2 regions of the Companilactobacillus sp. genome follow, and region 1 is predicted to be linked to the other one. Evidence: a T-box and tRNA genes for the amino acid it is inferred to sense, from the RefSeq annotation. Region 1 holds a T-box; the other holds one or more tRNA genes.
The links. A T-box is a leader RNA that pairs with one kind of tRNA and senses whether it is charged. The one in region 1 lies ahead of asnS (asparagine--tRNA ligase), so its partner is inferred to be a tRNA-Asn.

Region 1 (13,527 bases):
AATCAAGGTCATGATTTTAGGTAGGTCAGTTGATGTAGCTGTTTTGATTTTCATAATAAAACCTCCATATTGTATAAAAAAAGGCTTGATCAAAATGATCAAGCCTTAAGTTTCTAAGTAAGATTAGAATTCGGCATTTCCTGGTGTTCTTGGGTAAGCTATAACGTCACGGATGTTTGACATACCTGTTAGGTACATAACAAGACGTTCGAAACCAATTCCGAAACCTGAGTGAACTGTACCGCCGTACTTACGTAATTCTAAGTACCACTTGTATTCTTCAGGATTTAAGTTGAAGTCTTTAAGTTTTTCTTCTAAGACGTCCATTCTTTCTTCACGTTGTGATCCACCGATCAACTCACCAATTTCAGGAACTAATAAGTCAGCAGCAGCAACGGTCTTGCCGTCGTCGTTAGCACGCATATAGAAAGCTTTGAAGTCTTTAGGATAATCTGTTAAGAAAACAGGTTTCTTGAAGACTTTTTCTGAAAGGTAACGTTCATGTTCAGCTTCAAGATCTAAGCCCCAGCTAACTGGAACTTCAAAGTTTACATCAGCTTTTTCAAGCAAGTCGATGGCTTCGGTATAAGTTATCTGTGCAAATTTTTCAGAAACAGTGTTCTTCAAACGGCTGATCAAGTTTTCATCAACGTTGTCGTTCAAGAATTCAACTTCTTCTTTAGCATGGTCGAGCACGTAGTTAACTACGTATTTCAACAATTCTTCAGAAACGTTGATCTCATCTTGCATGTCGGCAAAGGCCATTTCTGGTTCGATCATCCAGAACTCTGAAGCGTGACGACCAGTATGTGAGTTTTCAGCTCTAAATGTAGGACCAAATGTATAAACGTTTCTGAGTGAAAGTGCGAAGGCTTCAACTTCAAGTTGGCCAGAAACAGTTAAGTTAGTTTCCTTCTTGAAAAAGTCTTGGTTGTAATCAACTTTGCCATCGTCTGTCTTTGGAACGTTGTTCAAGTCTAAAGTCGTAACTTGGAACATTTCACCGGCACCTTCAGCATCTGAACTAGTGATGATAGGTGTTTGGATGTATGAAAAGTCGTGATGTTGCAAGTATTCATGAATTGCAAATGCGGCAATCGAACGGATTTTAAATACTGAGTAAAAAGTATTTGTACGTGGACGCAAGTGAGCGATTGTTCTTAGATATTCATATGAATGAGCTTTCTTTTGTAATGGATAATCAACATCAGAAGAACCCAATTCTTTAACTTCTGTAGCATGAATTTCAAATGGTTGTTGAGCATCAGGAGTTAAGGCAAGTGCACCAGTAACTTCGATCGTTGTACTGATTGGGAATTTCTTGATGTCATCAAAGGCGTCTTCCATATCAGCCTTGGCGAAAACAACTTGAACATTCTTGAAGAATGAACCGTCATTAACTTCGATGAAACCAATTTTTTTAGAACCTCTAAGAGTTCTGATCCAACCTTCGATAGTGATCTCTTCACCATCTTTGTATTCTTTAGTGAATAAATCTTTTGCTGTAACTTTTACCATAAATGGATTCTCCTTTCGATATTGAAGAAGTGCTAGGGAGTGAAAACTTTGGGGTTTGGGTTAGGTGAGGCTTCCGATAAGTGCCACTAAATGCTAAAAAGCATTAAGTGGCACTAAAAAAAGACCCAACATCCCAATAAAGGGACGAAAGGTCTTTCGCGGTACCACCCAATTTGTTTTCATACGAAAACATCTCTACAAGCACAAACATGCTCTCTGGCTGTAACGTGCCAGATCCGTCTAACCCTACTGTTGGTTCAGGCCGATGACAAAAGATGTTTTTCGTAAATACCCGCATGCTAGGTTTACACTGACCCTAACTCACTGAAAATTGGATAAATAGTACTCCTTCTTTTTTAAATCCTATGTATTAAGTTATTGAAAGAGTAGCACAGAAATTTGGTGGTTGTAAAGGTTAAAGACCAAAATGAAAAATTTTAACAAAAAGGTTGCCAACCACATAAAATGGTGTTAATTTATTATACGTGGTCGGCAACATAAAATAAAAAAGAGGTTTTATTAATGAAAAAAGTATTAGTAGTTAAAGCACATCCTGAAAATAGTGAATCTAGAACTTTGAAAGTGTTAAATCAATTCTTGAAAGATTATGAAGATAAAAATCCCGAAGATGTGATTCAAATCGATGATTTATATGATGAGGATTTTCCGGAGTTAGGTCCGGATCAATTTGAGGCATGGTCATTAATGAGAAATAATGATAGTTTGCAAAAATTATCAAAAGACGCTAAATCTAAGATAGATTTATACAATCAGGCAATTGATCAATACATTGATGCTGATAAAATTGTCATCGCAAATCCTATGTGGAATATGATGGTTCCGACGAAATTGAAGTCATGGATCGATGCTATCAATATTGCTGGAAAAACTTTTAAGTATACAGCAGATGGTGCTGAACCTTTGGCACCTGGTAAGAAAGTTATTCATATCCAATCAGCAGGCGGTTTTTATGAAGGTAAAGACTTTGGAAGCCAATATATCAAAGGCATGATGGAATTTCTAGGTAGTCAGCCAGTTCAAAAAATCAGTGTCGAAGGCATGGATCATTTCCCTGAAAAAGCTGAAGGTCTAATGCAAGAAAGTTTATCAGAAGCTAGAAAACTAGCCACAACATTTTAACTGGAGGTAATAATTATGGAAACAGTACGTAATGTTGACACCCATGGGAATACTTATAACCGAACTTTTCTGATTTTATCCGTATTGCTTGGTGGCTTTATGACCGTTTTGACAGAAACCTTACTCAATAATGGATTGCCTGCGATTGAAAGAAGCTTTGGAATTAGTACTTCAACAGTACAATGGCTATCTACCGGCTATTTATTGGTAATTGGAATTATGGTGCCAATTTCTGCAACTTTGCTATATAAATTTAAATCAAAAAGTTTATATCTTAGTTCTATTTTGATTTTTTTGATAGGGACTAGTACTGCTTATCTTGCACCAAACTTCTCCATATTATTAATTGGTCGTTTGATTCAAGCAGTTAGTGTCGGGATTATCATGCCATTCATGCAAAATATTATGGTCATGATTTTCCCTCCAGAAAAACGTGGTATGGCGATGGGGTTAACAGGAATCGTAGTGGCACTTGCTCCAGCAATCGGACCAACTCTTTCAGGCTGGATCGTTGATAATGCAACATGGCGTGACCTGTTTGGGATTTTGATCCCAGTTTCAATTTTAGTAATCGTTTTAGCATATTTTGGTATGAGAGATATTGTAGAAACTACTAATCCAAAATTAGATTTAATTTCGGTTTTAGAGTCGACAGTTGGTTTTGGTGGCATCCTTTTGGGATTTTCAATTATTGGTTCTGGAAATTTAATTGTTAGTTTGAGTGCGTTAGTTGTCGGAGCAATCGGTATAACGTTGTTGATCAGACGTCAGTTAAAAATAAAAATTCCAATGTTAGATATGAAAGTTTTCAAGTCGAGTATTTTTACCAGAACTACGTGGCTAAGTAGTATTGCTAATATGTCATTGTTGGGGATGCAATTATTAGTTCCTTTGTATCTTCAGTCAGTATTTCAGACTAGTGCGCTTACCGCTGGATTAGTAATGTTACCAGGAGCATTGATGATGGGTATTGTTAATCCATTGGCAGGTAATTTGTTTGATAAATATGGTATTAAAAAATTGGCTATCACAGGTTTCTCGATTTTTACAGTTGCAACAATCGGATTTCTTTTGATTGATCCAAATACTTCTTTAGTTCTAGTATCCATTTTGTATGCTGTTTGGATGATCGGTATTTCATTAGTAGCTATGCAGCTAGCAACAGCAGGAATAAATGATCTTGCTCCTAATTTAGTCGCACATGGAAATGCCATTAATACGATGGCTCGACAAATTGCTGCAGCTATTGCAACGGCGTTATTAGTTTCTATTTCTAGTATCGGTGCAAAAGCAATGGTTGCTTCTGGTACAATTGGAGCAGAACTTTTTGGTTATCGTTTAGCTTATTTAACGGTTGTTATCATTTCAGTTATCGGATTAATTGGAACTTTTAAGTTGAAGAATAATCAATCAAGAGAGGCTTAATTATGAATGAAACTAATTTTCCACTGGGAAATATTATTATTGCTTTGGTATCATCTCATCGAAATTTGACTACGCAACGAATCAGAAAATTGGGTTTATACCCAGGTCAAGATATGATCTTGATGCAATTGTTACAACGAGATCGACAGTCTCAAAATGAACTTGTTCAATCCCTTTGCGTTGATCATTCAACAATTGCTAAATCAGTTAATAGATTGATGAAAAATGATTTGGTTGTAACTGTGAAATCAGAGATCGACAAACGAGTTACTTTAGTAAGTTTAACCTCTAAAGGAAAAGACATTGCTCAGCAAGCACAAGATGTCTGGGACGACGTTGAAAAAATTGCTACGGGTGATATGTCATCGGAAGAGGTTACTTCATTTTTAAAATTATCAGAAGAAATGGTAAGAAATTTCAATAATGCGATGGATAAAAAATAAGGTGAGGGCATCTTATTAGGAATGATATGTTGCCAACCACCTTTTAATAGAGGAGAACATGAATGCTTAAATTATTAAAACGTTTGAATAAACGTGAATATGGCATGATATTGGTCAGTGTTATTTTTATAGCACTTCAGGTTTGGCTAGAATTAAAAATTCCTGATTATATGTCTGTCCTGACCCAACAGCTAGAAACCAAAGGTACCACGGTCTCGCAAATACTGTCACCAGGAATGACGATGTTGCTACTATCGATATTGAGTGTCGTCGCATCAGTGATAGTTGGTTATTTCGTCGCAAAGATTGCTGCTGGATTTACGGCACGTTTGCGTAAAGACACATTTAATCAGGTCATGGATTTTTCTCAAGAAGATTTGAAAAAATTTTCTATCCCCAGCCTTTTGACCAGATCGACAAATGATATTACTCAAGTGCAAACCTTTGTTGCTATGGGACTTCAGGCAATTATCAAAGCACCAATCACGGCAATTTGGGCAATTACCAAGATAGCAAACAAGGGATGGCAATGGACGACTGCCACTGGAATAGCTGTTTTACTATTAGTCTTGATGCTGACCTTCATTTTATTAATGGTTCAGCCTAAATTTAAGGTAGTTCAGGGATTAACTGATCGACTAAATTCAATTACGCGTGAGAATCTAAATGGTATTAAAGTTGTCCATGCGTACAACGCCGAAGATTATCAAAATGAAAAATTCGATGAGGCAAATAACAATTTAACCAAAACAAATTTATTTGCTTATCGAGTCTTATCATTAATGAACCCCGGAATGACCTTCATTTCCAGTGCCTTGACTTTATCAGTTTATGCAATTGGAGCGGTAGTCATTGAGGCAGCTGCTCAAACACAAAAGCTAGTATTGTTTGGTAATATGATTGTCTTTTCTTCATACGCAATGCAAGTTATCATGGGATTTTTGTTATTGTCGATAATCTTTGTTTTGTTACCAAGAGTCAGTGTATCGGCAAACCGTTTGAATGAAGTGTTAGATGTAAAGCCTTCTATTCAATATCCAGAACAATCCGGTTCAGAAGATAATACAGAAGAATCAGGAAAGATTGAGTTTGATAACGTTGGTTTTAAGTACCAAGGAGCAGAATCTAGTGCTCTAAAAGATATGAGTTTTACCGCTAATAAAGGTCAGACAATTGCTTTTATTGGATCGACTGGGAGTGGTAAAAGTACAGCACTACAGTTAATATCCCGTTTGTATGATGCGACGAGTGGGTCAATTAAGATCGATGGCAGAGATATTAGAAAATACACTGAAAAAGATTTGAACGATAAAATTGGGTACGTGCCACAAAGTGCTGTTCTTTTTAGTGGAACAATTAGATCTAATATTGATTTTGGTACCAAGAAAAATCGAAAAGCCCTAACGGATGAAGAAATTTATCAAGCATTGGATATAGCTCAATCTAAAGATTTTGTGATGGATAAGGATAAACAATTAGACGCACCGGTTGCTCAAAATGGCGATAATTTTTCTGGAGGTCAGAAACAAAGATTGGGAATTGCCAGGGCTGTCGCACGTAGACCGGAAATTTTATTATTTGATGATTCATTTTCTGCATTGGATTATGAAACAGATGCAAAATTGCGCCAAAGCTTAAAAGAAAAAGCTGGTAATATTACCAAAATCATTGTTGCCCAAAGAATCAGTACTGTTATGGATGCTGACCAAATCATTGTCCTAGATAATGGTGAAGTCGTTGGGCAAGGAACTCATCAAGAATTATTAAAAGATAATCATGTTTATCAAGAAATAGCTTACTCACAACTTTCTAAGGAGGAATTGGCTAATGGAAAATAAAAAGATTAGTTTAATGGCCGGTATTAAAAAATATGGTCAAACTTATATTAAATATTTGATCTTAGCAGCAATCTTCTCCTTGATCGGTAGTGTGGCAACGGTAATTGGACCTAGTCAATTGAGTAAGATCACCAATTTGATCTCGGCTGGACTGCATTCAGCTATTAATGTGCCAGAAGTGTTTAAGATCACTGTAATATTAGCGATTATCTACATTGTGGGAGCGATATTTAATTATTTTCAAGGTTTTATCATCGCGACCGTCACACAAAAATTTACACAAGGATTAAGGTCGAATATTAGTTCCAAAATTAATCGATTGCCATTAAAGTATTTTGATACCCATGACCAAGGGGATACTTTAAGTCGAGTTACCAATGATTTGGATACTTTAGGACAATCGCTGAATCAAAGCTTAGGAACGGTTATTTCGTCTACATTATTAATTGTCGGATCAATCGTTATGATGCTAATTACCAATTGGATACTGACATTAACAGCGGTAATTGCCGTATTGATTGGTTTTGTATTAACTATTTTGATCATGATGAGATCGCAGAAGTATTTCAATAATCAGCAAAATGGTCTGGCTAATGTTTCCGGATTTCTAGAAGAGACTTATAGTGGCCAAACTATCGTTAAAACTTATAATAATACTGATAATGCTTCGAAAAAATTCGATCAACTCAATAATAATTTGTACGACAATGTTTGGAAATCTCAATTCTTATCAGGAATCATGCAACCACTGATGAACTTTATCGGTAACTTTGGTTACGTTGCCGTAGTTATTGTAGGTTCAATTTTAGTTTTGAACCATGTGATCACAATTGGTGTTGTTGTTGCTTTTATCGTATTTGTAAGAATATTTACCCAACCGTTATCACAAATAACACAAGCTTTTTCAAGTTTACAATCCGCTCAGGCAGCTATGAAACGAGTCTTTGAATTCTTGGATGAAAAAGAAGTCGATGATGAGATGGATAAACCTGATCAAATAGTTAAGACTAAGGGTCAGGTCGATTTTGAACACGTAAAATTTGGATATGATAAAGATAATACAATCATCAAAGACTTTGACGTTCATGTAAAACCTGGTCAGAAGATTGCAATTGTGGGTCCGACAGGATCTGGGAAAACTACGATCGTCAGTTTGTTGATGAGATTTTATGACCCAGATAGTGGGAAAATCAAGATTGATGGGATCGATACTCAAAATTTACAGCGTAGCAATGTCAGAGAACAATTCGATATGGTATTACAGGACACATGGTTATTTGAAGATACCATCATGAATAATCTCAAATATAATCAATCTGACGTAACTGATGAACAAGTTAAAAGGGCCACTAAAGCGGTTGACATCGATCATTTCATTAATACTCTACCAAATGGCTATCAGACCGTTTTGGATGACTCAGTCAGCCTTTCTGCGGGTCAAAGGCAATTGCTTACTATTGCTAGAGCTTTGATCAGAAATAAGTCGATGCTAATTCTAGATGAGGCTACTAGTTCAGTCGATACTAGAACTGAGGAGCAAATTCAAAAAGCCATGGATCTGCTGACAGAAAACCGGACCTCATTCATTATTGCTCATCGCCTTTCAACAATTAAAAATGCTGATCTTATTTTAGTTTTAAAGGATGGCAAGATAATAGAACGAGGTACGCATGGACAATTAATGAAACAAGCAGGTTTTTATTCTAATTTATATAACAGTCAATTTGAGATGTAATTAAAAACATACCTATAAGAAGGTATGTTTTTTACTTTGACGTGATTAAATTTCAGTCATAATATTAAATTAGAATTGGATTGTTAATAAATTCGCTAATTAGATGTAAAAAGTGTAGTATTAGTTACCCAAACATATGTTTGGTACAAAGTCCAATGTGACGTCATATATAACTAACTATAAGGTTAATAACGTCACGTTTCACATGAAACATTGTTTCAAAACCCAACCACCTCATGAGGTTGGGCAATATTTTTTAAAAAGGAGGTTCTTTTTAATGAAACAAGGATCGATTTTTGATGATCAAGCTCAACAAAATTCACCCTTAGCTAATCGAGTTCGTCCAACTGATTTTGACGGATTTACCGGACAAAAGCATTTGATTGGCAAAGGAAAAATCTTGCGTGATCTGATTGACCAAGACAAGCTATCATCAATGATTTTTTGGGGACCTCCTGGTGTTGGCAAGACTACATTGGCACAGATTATTGCCCATAAGACCAAGTCACAATTCATTACTTTCAGTGCGGTAACTAGTGGTATTAAAGAGATTCGTGAGATCATGCAGGAAGCAGAAAATAATCGTGAGATGGGTGAAAGAACAGTCGTCTTCATTGATGAAATTCATCGTTTCAATAAAGCTCAACAAGATGCATTTTTACCATTCGTTGAACGTGGCAGCATCATTTTGATTGGCGCAACAACTGAGAATCCATCTTTTGAGATCAATTCCGCCTTGCTGTCCCGATGCAAAGTTTTTGTGCTTAAACAATTGACGGTTGATGATATCGTCGAACTTTTGCATAATGCTCTGAAAAATCCGGAGGCGTTTCCCGATTATAAAGTAGAAATCAGTGACAACGATATTAAAACGATTGCTGAATTTGCTAATGGGGATGCTAGAACGGCGCTAAATACGCTGGAAATGGCAGTTTTGAATGGTAATCGTAAGATCGACAAGGTCGAAGTTGAAGAGGGTACTTTAGGCCAACTGATCAATACCAAATCACTTCGCTACGATAAAAAAGGCGACGAGCACTACAACATTATTTCTGCGCTTCACAAGTCGATGCGAAACAGTGATGTCGACGCAGCTATTTATTGGTTAACGCGAATGCTTGAGGGTGGAGAAGATCCACTCTACATCGCAAGACGATTAGTCAGGTTTGCAAGTGAAGATATTGGATTGGCTGACACTAGGGCACTGTCGTTAGCAGTCGATGTTTTTCAAGCTTGTCAGTTCATTGGTATGCCTGAGTGCAATGTTCATTTGACAGAGTGCGTGATCTACTTGTCTTTAGCACCGAAATCAAACGCAGTTTATGCGGCCACTGGCAAAGCTAAGTCGGATGTTAAAAAAACTGGCAATGAACCGGTACCCTTACAGATCCGCAATGCTCCAACGAAGTTAATGGAAGAATTAGACTATGGAAAAAATTATCAATACGCGCATAATACAGAGGACAAGTTGACTTCAATGAAGACAATGCCACCTGATCTTGAGGGGCACGAATATTATTTTCCAACAACACAGGGGAATGAAGAACGCTTTAAGCAACGTCTAGAATACATTAAGCAATGGCATCAAAATCAGAACCAAAAATAGGGGAACGTCATGAGAGAAAAATACGTCAAAACTAGCAAGCTTCAAATGTCATACGAAATATCAGGTCCAGAAGACGGACAACCAGTTATTTTATTGCATGGTTGGCCTGACTGCGTGAGAACTTGGGATGAAGTGCTGCCACATTTGCATAATAGTGGCTACCAAACTTTTGTGCCATCACTTCGAGGCTTTGGTCACACTACTTTTTTGGATGACAATGCTCGTCGAACTGGAGGTCCATTGGCGTTTGCGACTGATATCAAGGAATTTATCGAAGCCTTAGACTTAACGTCAGTCCGGATCATTGGCCAAGATTGGGGAGCCTTTACCGCGATGACTTTAGCTAGTCTCTACGGTACCGACTTAGTAAAATCGGAAGTTGTCTTGTCCGAAGGGTGGCAAATGTTCAGCCGGATGTCGTTGAAACAAATTAAGGAATACTGGTATCAATGGTATATGACGACTGATCAAGGTGCAGAATACGTTCGCAAACGTCAAAGCGAATTCGCACTCTTCATGTGGAAGGAATGGAGCCCAAGATTTACTATGACTGCACAGAAAGCCCAAACGTTGACTAGTTTTTTCCAAAATGAGGACTGGGCGGAAGTAACTTTGGATACTTACCGTCAACGTTGGGGCGTTAATCCATTTGATGAGGAATATTCTGAGATGGACCGACAATTGAAAAAGTCGGCTCAGATCTTGGTTCCGACTTTGAACATTATTGGAAAAGAGGATAGCTGTACGGATTATAAATCAGCTACCCAGATCTCAGAGTACTTTGAAGGACCTTTCGACCAACAATTTTGGGACGAAGCAGGACACTTTATTCAACGAGAAAAACCACGCGACATTTCTTATGCCGCAGCAGACTGGTTTGATAAATATTAGAAAGGACGAGAATCTTTTGGATTCTCGTTTTTTTGTCGTTAAATGCTGGCATCCTTGGTTGTTCGTTGGCGTAGCCAACATTTTAAACGGTTGCGCACGCGCCAAAGGCGACGTACGTTCCTTTATTTATTTCCCTACTGAGCCGGGGCATCGATTTCCGTCCTCCGTCTAAATAGAGTTAGGTCAAGATCTCCTCGTAGGTTGAAATAGGGTATGCGACTTTTTCATGTAAAAATTATTTACTTGTCTAAATATTTTGGCTAGTGCCTCTTTTACTGAAACCCCGTTTAGATTACTCCTCTCCTTCTGCTCTGGTCGCTTTTATTTTTGATGGTGGAAACGCGTGAAAATGTCTTGAGGCAGGGCACATAAGACAATCCAACACTACGAGGGCGTTACGCGCCCCACTCCGTATTGGCTTATCTTATGCTTTGCCTCAATTCAGACATTTTCACGCTCTGATTCGAAACGCGCAAAAATACCTTGAGGCAGGGCATATACGCTTGCTCAATACTCTGGGGCCAAACGGGCCTCGCCAAATTGATCAATCTTATATTTGTGCCTCAAACCAGGTATTTTTGCGCTCTTTTTTCAAATTAGGGTTTTACCTTGTTGACAAATGTAAACGATGAAGATATTATTTAGTTATTGATTACAGATGTAAACGATATGTGGAGGGATGATTTTGACAAAAATATTAGTACTGATTGTTGGATTGGCAGTTATTGGGTTTATCGTTTGGTGGTTCTTCGGCAAACATGAATCTGCTGAGGTGGCTGCTGACGTTAAAGATAATACGCAAAGTATCGACGTACTCGTCAATGGTGGTTATTCACCAGAAACGGTCGTTTTGAAAAAGGGTGTTCCGGCTGTTCTTAACTTCACTCGAAAAGATCAATCTAGTTGTTTGGATCGAGTGGTTTTTTCAGACTTCGGCGTAAACCAAGCTTTACCGATCAATCAAAAAGAAGAGATTAAGATCGATACTAGCAAGGCTGGAGAATTCCAGTGGGCTTGTGGCATGGATATGTTCCACGGAAAATTAATCATTAAATAAATCGGGGTAAAAATTATGAACGAAAACGTACAAGAAGTAAAAGTTGAAGTTGCTGGTGGCTACAAACCAGACGTAGTTAATTTGAAAAAAGGCGTTCCTGCAAAAATTTCATTTACGAGAACTAATGACCAAGGCTGTTTGGATGTGGTTCATTCTAAAGAACTTGGATTTGAAGAGGACTTACCGATCGATGTGACTAAAACAGTAGATGTCCCAACTGATAAAGCTGGTGAATTTAGCTTTAGTTGCGGGATGGACATGTTCTTTGGGAAAGTGGTGATCTCATAATGTCGATAACAAAACGTTTCTGGATCTCATTACTTTTTTCATTACCAATGTTGGCTAACATGATCCTGATGCCATTTGGTTGGATGATGCCAGGTGGAAACTGGACGCAACTAGCTTTAACAACCGTTATTATGTGGATCTCAGCACGTCCATTTTGGCAGAGTGCTTGGGCTTCATTTACTAAGCACCATTCAAATATGGATACATTAGTCGCAATTGGTACGGTAACTGCTTATCTGTACAGTATCTACGCAATGGCAACGCACCAAGCTGTCTTTTTTGAAAGTGCAGCTTTTGTAACGACATTTGTCTTGTTAGGACAAGTATTTGAAGAGAGAATGAGAAATAATGCTTCAAATGCAGTTGAAAAATTAGTCGACTTGCAAGCTAAAGACGCTGAAGTTATGCGTGATGGAAAACTAGTTAAGATTCCACTTTCAGAAGTAGTCGTTGGCGATATTATCAGGGTAAAGCCTGGTCAAAAAGTCGCTGTCGATGGTGTGATCACAGAAGGTACATCTACTATTGATGAATCAATGGTCACAGGTGAAAGTATGCCTGTTGAAAAGAAGGCTGGCGACAAAGTCATCGGATCAACTATCAATAGCAATGGTACCTTCATGTTTAAGGCTGAAAAAGTCGGCAACGATACGATGCTTTCACAAATCGTTGACCTAGTTAAAAAGGCTCAAAACAGTCATGCTCCAATTCAAAATTTGACTGATAAAGTTTCAGATATTTTTGTACCAGTAGTTTTGATCATCGCAATTTTAACGTTCATGATTTGGTACGTGTTCTTGGATGCATCAGTCGCTAACTCACTGATTTTTGCAGTGTCAGTTGTTGTGATTGCCTGTCCTTGTGCACTGGGTTTGGCTACTCCGACAGCGTTGATGGTCGGAACTGGTCGTTCAGCTAAAATGGGAATCCTCATCAAAAATGGTGAAGTTCTTGAAGCAGTTAACGAAATTAAGACGGTTGTTTTTGATAAAACAGGAACGATCACAGTTGGTAAACCAGAAGTAACTGACATTGTCGGTAATGAGCAAGAAGTTTTATCCGTTGCCACAGGTTTGGAACAATCTTCAGAGCATCCATTGGCATCTGCCATTGTTAAAAAATCTGAATCAATGAACATTAAAACTCCGCAAGTTGCTGACTTTAAGGCTATCGAGGGTAAAGGTGTCGAAGCTCTTATCAATGGTAAAAAATCATTTGTCGGTAACGATAAATTGTTAGATGATGTCGAAATTGGCAAAGAATTAGAACAACAAGTAGTCGAACTACAAGAACAAGCTAAAACAGTCGTCTTTGTTGGCGTTGAAAACCAAGTAGTCGGTTTGATCGCTATTCAAGATGCACCAAAAGAAACCTCTAAAGAAGCAATCGCTGACTTGAAAGCTCGTGGATTAAAGACAGTCATGTTGACTGGTGATAACCAACGAGTCGCTGAAGCAATTGCTAAACAAGTTGGAATTGACGAAGTTATCGCCGATGTCCTTCCTAGCGAAAAAGCTGACCACGTTAAATCGATTCAAGAATCAGGCAAGGTCGCCTTTGTTGGTGACGGAATCAATGATGCACCT
Region 2 (5,600 bases), 1.6 Mb from region 1:
CACCGAAAACTGCGGACAGAGTAAAATCTGTCAAAAAAGAATTACCTTTGTAATTTAAGGTTAAGTTATAAAGGGCGCACGGTGGATGCCTAGGCACTAGGAGCCGAAGAAGGACGTAACTAACGACGATACGCCTCGGGGAGCTGTAAGTAAGCTATGATCCGGGGATTTCCGAATGGGGGAACCCAATCATCGTAATGGATGATTACTTGCAAGTGAATACATAGCTTGTAAGAGGAAGACGCAATGAACTGAAACATCTAAGTAGTTGCAGGAAGAGAAAGAAAAATCGATTCCCTGAGTAGCGGCGAGCGAAACGGGAACAGCCCAAACCAGAGAGCTTGCTCTTTGGGGTTGTAGGACTGATGTAGTGAGAACAAAAGGCAAGGATAGTAGAATCAGTTGGAAAGCTGAGCCAAAGAGAGTGAAAGCCTCGTAAATGAAATCCGAACCACTCCAATCAGTATCCTGAGTACGGCGGGACACGAGAAACCCCGTCGGAATCTGGGAGGACCATCTCCCAAGGCTAAATACTCCCTAGTGACCGATAGTGAACCAGTACCGTGAGGGAAAGGTGAAAAGAACCCCGGAAGGGGAGTGAAATAGATCCTGAAACCGTGTGCCTACAAGTAGTCAAAGCCCGTTAAGGGGTGATGGCGTGCCTTTTGTAGAATGAACCGGCGAGTTACGTTAACATGCAAGGTTAAGATGAAGAGTCGGAGCCGGAGCGAAAGCGAGTCTGAATAGGGCGACTAAGTATGTTGATGTAGACCCGAAACCAAGTGACCTACCCATGTCCAGGTTGAAGATGCGGTAAAACGCATTGGAGGACCGAACCCATGTATGTTGAAAAATGCTGGGATGAGGTGTGGGTAGCGGTGAAATTCCAAACGAACTTGGAGATAGCTGGTTCTCTCCGAAATAGCTTTAGGGTTAGCCTCGGGGAAAAGGATCGTGGAGGTAGAGCACTGTTTGGACTAGGGGCCCGTCTTGGGTTACTGAATTCAGATAAACTCCGAATGCCATAGATCTATACCCGGGAGTCAGACGGTGAGTGATAAGATCCATCGTCGAAAGGGAAACAGCCCAGATCACCAGTTAAGGTCCCAAAATTCATGCTAAGTGGAAAAGGATGTGGAAATGCACAGACAACTAGGATGTTGGCTTAGAAGCAGCCATTCATTCAAAGAGTGCGTAATAGCTCACTAGTCGAGTGATTCTGCGCCGAAAATGTACCGGGGCTAAGCATGATACCGAAACTGTGGATGTATCGTAAGATACGTGGTAGGAGAGCGTTGTAAGAGCATTGAAGCTGTACCGTGAGGAGCAGTGGAGTTCTTAGAAGTGAGAATGCCGGTATGAGTAGCGAAAGATCAGTGAGAATCTGATCGGCCGAAAGACTAAGGTTTCCTGGGGAAGGCTCGTCCTCCCAGGGTTAGTCGGGACCTAAGATGAGACCGAGAGGTGTAATCGATGGAAAACAGGTTGAGATTCCTGTACTAGTTTATATTGTTTGAACGATGGAAGGACGCAGGAGGATGATGTGTGCATACGGCTGGAAAAGTATGTTCAAGCAGAAAGTCTTGGAAAGAGTCAAATGCTTTTACCTATAAGGACAATCTGTGATGAGGAGCGAAATTTAAGTAGCGAAGCACAATAACTCACACTGCCGAGAAAAGTTTCTAGTTAGATATAAACTACCCGTACCGCAAACCGACACAGGTAGTCGAGGAGAGAATCCTAAGGTCAGCGAGTGAACTCTCGTTAAGGAACTCGGCAAAATGACCCCGTAACTTCGGGAGAAGGGGTGCTGGTGTAACAGCCAGCCGCAGTGAATAGGCCCAAACAACTGTTTATCAAAAACACAGGTCTATGCTAAATCGTAAGATGACGTATATGGGCTGACGCCTGCCCGGTGCTGGAAGGTTAAGAGGATCAGTTAGCTTATGCGAAGCTGAGAATTGAAGCCCCAGTAAACGGCGGCCGTAACTATAACGGTCCTAAGGTAGCGAAATTCCTTGTCGGGTAAGTTCCGACCCGCACGAAAGGCGTAATGATTTGGGCACTGTCTCAACGAGAGACTCGGTGAAATTATAATACCCGTGAAGATGCGGGTTACCCGCGACAGGACGGAAAGACCCCATGGAGCTTTACTGTAGCTTGATATTGAGTTTTTGTGTGACATGTACAGGATAGGTAGGAGCCATTGAATTCGGAACGCTAGTTTCGAAGGAGGCGTTGGTGGGATACTACCCTTGTTATATGAAGGCTCTAACCTACACCAATAATCGTGGTGAGGGACAGTGTCTGGTGGGCAGTTTGACTGGGGCGGTCGCCTCCTAAAAAGTAACGGAGGCGCTCAAAGGTTCGCTCAGAATGGTTGGAAATCATTCGCAGAGTGTAAACGTATAAGCGAGCTTGACTGCGAGACTGACAAGTCGAGCAGGGACGAAAGTCGGAGTTAGTGATCCGGTGGTACCGAATGGAAGGGCCATCGCTCAACGGATAAAAGCTACCCTGGGGATAACAGGCTTATCTCCCCCAAGAGTTCACATCGACGGGGAGGTTTGGCACCTCGATGTCGGCTCATCGCATCCTGGGGCTGTAGTCGGTCCCAAGGGTTGGGCTGTTCGCCCATTAAAGCGGTACGCGAGCTGGGTTCAGAACGTCGTGAGACAGTTCGGTCCCTATCCGTCGCGGGCGTAGGAAATTTGAGAGGAGCTGTCCTTAGTACGAGAGGACCGGGATGGACATACCTCTGGTGTACCAGTTGTTCTGCCAAGAGCATCGCTGGGTAGCTACGTATGGACGGGATAAACGCTGAAAGCATCTAAGTGTGAAGCCCCCCTCGAGATGAGATTTCCCATTCCGTTAAGGAAGTAAGATCCGTTAAAGAATATGACGTAGATAGGCTGCGGGTGGAAGAGTAGTGATACTTGGAGCTGAGCAGTACTAATAGATCGAGGACTTAACCGCAGTCAGCAGTAAGTAAGAGTTTGTTTAATCATTATAATTAATATCTAGTTTTGAAGGTACGAGGGAACACCAAAGTGTGGTGGCGATAGCAAGAAGGATACACCTGTTCCCATGCCGAACACAGAAGTTAAGCTTCTTCACGCCGAAAGTAGTTGGTGGGAAACTACCCGCGAGGATAGGTAGTTGCCACGCTTGGTTTTAATTCCGGTTTAGCTCAGTTGGTAGAGCACCTGACTGTTAATCAGGTTGTCGTCAGTTCGAGTCTGACAACCGGAGTTTTTTTTTATTTCTGGAGAATTGTCCGAGTGGTTGAAGGAGCATGATTGGAAATCATGTATACGGGTATTAACCTGTATCGTGGGTTCGAACCCCACATTCTCCGTTACAGAAATATTTAAAACATCAGAAACTATTCCCAAAAGAAGCCCGTTAATTAAGTTTAACGAGCTTCTTTTGTGTTTATGGTAAAGATGTAACTGTATGATTATTCATTGTTCTTATAGAAGGTTAGTATGCTTAAATTATGGTAGTAAAAAAGGTTCGATCCAACTGATTTAATTCAGTGGACCGAACCTTTTTTTATTTTACAAAAGCATCTACAAATGCTTGATACTTGGCTTCTTCTCCGGTTGACTTGATGTCAAACTTATCAAAATCTAACTTATGAAAATCAGCTTCGGATATATCAAGTGTATCTGTAAAAGTAGCATTTCCAATTAAATGAATATTGGCTTCTTCCTTAGTGTTTTCAAGTGTAACGTGAGTTTTTACCATTCCGCCTGGGTTATATACTGAGATATCTTTCGTCTCATCAAAATCATTCGGATGGAGCATTGCAAATGCTAGACTAGTTGCTGACATACCTGTACCGCAAGCATTGGTAAAGCCAACACCACGCTCGTAGGTTTGAACGAACAATTTGTTCTTACCTAGAATCTCAGCAAAACTCACATTTACGCCTTCAGGGAAGTATTCATTAGGTGAGTTAAGGTATTTACCTAATTGTCCTAATTCCTTCTCGTTGATCTTATCAAGGAAACTTATCAAATGTGGATTGGGAACCGCAATTGAGGTAAATGTTTGAGCAGGTAAAAATTCTGGAACTTTTTCATTGATCATTTCTGACATATTCTGGTAAGAGAAAGGTAAGTCTTTAGCTGCAAAAGAAATGGGTTTGATCTGAACGCTAAATGCTGGAACGCCATCAGCCAAATCTGCTGATTTCTTTACTTCTAAGTCTGCACCAATTGTCTGAATATTAAAGTCAGTCTCGTTGAATTTTTCAGAGAGATAGCGACTAACTGTTCTTAAGCCGTTGCCACACATCTTAGCTTCGCTGCCGTCAGCATTGATCACTCGCATTTGAGCTAATGCATTGTCGGTTGCGTCATTTACCACGAGAACTCCATCTGCTCCGTTTAAAATGTTATTTTTGGGATCACAGAGTTTAATACCAAGCTTACTGAGTTCTTCATCAGTTAGTTGTTGATTTAGTTGTGTTTGGTCGAAGATAAAAAATTGATTTTCAGAACCGTGTACCTTGAGTAATTGAACCATTGTTATACCTCATCATCGTCATTATTGAAGAATGTATCGTAGATATGGCGAACCGCTTTATCGGCATCTTTTAATCTGGTACCGATCATGATCGAAATTCTGGAAGCACCTTGGTTGATCATATGAATGGCAATATTGTTTTGCGTTAATGAATCAATGATCTTACCCATAGTATCAACAGTATGGGCGATACCTTCACCGACAACCATAATGATTGCGTAATCATCGATCCATTCCATATAGTCAGGATTAAGCGTTTCTTTAATATCATTGCATAAATTCTTTATTGTTGTCTTAGATAATTTACTCCTATCGAAGATAATTGTTAAGTCATCGATACCGGAAGGCATATGTTCATATGAAATTCCATAACGATAAAAGATCTTTAAGAGTTGTAAAGTGAAGCCAACTTCTTTATTTAGCAAGTAACGGTGTAAATAAAGCGCTGAAAAACGTTTAGAACTTGCAATACCTGTAATTGGATTGGCAGGATTGAATAAGAATTGTTCAGGAACAATCAGAGTACCAGGTGCACTAGGGTTGTTAGTGTTTTTAACATTGACTGGCACTTGTCCTTGGACTGCTGGGATAATTGCTTCATCTTGAAAGACTGAGAATCCTGCATAAGATAATTCTCGCATTTCACGATAAGACATCTTTTGAATAGCAACTGGGTCTTTGACAACGTGATTGTTTGCTACGTAAATCGCATCAACATCAGTAAAGTTTTCGTAGAGATCAGCCTTGAATCCACGACTGAGAATTGCACCTGTGATATCTGATCCACCACGTGTAAAGGTATAGATGGAACCATTTTCGCTGTATCCAAAAAATCCTGGAAAGACAATACGTTCATCGCCGAATTTATATTTGCTGAGATTCAAATAAGTATCTTCTAGTACGTCAGCATTGTTAGGTTCTCCGCCCACTAAAAATCCAGCGTCTTTAGGATCGAGAAATTTAGCTTTGATTCCTTCACTGTTTAAAACTGCAGCTAATAAAATTGCATTGAGATATTCGCCATGAGCCTTAAATGCTGCCATGAGGTGATCATCATCTGAAAACTT

Region 2: it encodes a tRNA-Asn, which carries the amino acid that the T-box ahead of asnS (asparagine--tRNA ligase) is inferred to sense. The anticodon was not compared.

Annotation. Positions count from the first base shown of each region.
Region 1 covers NZ_JAKVLR010000001.1:1,593,281-1,606,807, reverse strand. Annotated here, with positions in the region: gene LKF16_RS07790 (GNAT family N-acetyltransferase) at 1-54, opposite strand, end outside; gene asnS (asparagine--tRNA ligase) at 124-1,518, opposite strand; T-box leader at 1,656-1,887, opposite strand; gene LKF16_RS07780 (FMN-dependent NADH-azoreductase) at 2,041-2,658, shown strand; gene LKF16_RS07775 (DHA2 family efflux MFS transporter permease subunit) at 2,674-4,083, shown strand; gene LKF16_RS07770 (MarR family winged helix-turn-helix transcriptional regulator) at 4,086-4,526, shown strand; gene LKF16_RS07765 (ABC transporter ATP-binding protein) at 4,589-6,364, shown strand; gene LKF16_RS07760 (ABC transporter ATP-binding protein) at 6,354-8,099, shown strand; gene LKF16_RS07755 (replication-associated recombination protein A) at 8,377-9,705, shown strand; gene LKF16_RS07750 (alpha/beta fold hydrolase) at 9,715-10,596, shown strand; gene LKF16_RS07745 (cupredoxin domain-containing protein) at 11,276-11,653, shown strand; gene LKF16_RS07740 (cupredoxin domain-containing protein) at 11,669-11,941, shown strand; gene LKF16_RS07735 (copper-translocating P-type ATPase) at 11,941-13,527, shown strand, end outside.
Region 2 covers NZ_JAKVLR010000001.1:49-5,648, forward strand. Annotated here, with positions in the region: rRNA gene LKF16_RS00005 (23S ribosomal RNA) at 59-2,976, shown strand; rRNA gene rrf (5S ribosomal RNA) at 3,052-3,168, shown strand; tRNA gene LKF16_RS00015 (tRNA-Asn) at 3,180-3,252, shown strand; tRNA gene LKF16_RS00020 (tRNA-Ser) at 3,268-3,358, shown strand; gene dapF (diaminopimelate epimerase) at 3,556-4,533, opposite strand; gene LKF16_RS00030 (aspartate kinase) at 4,536-5,600, opposite strand, start outside.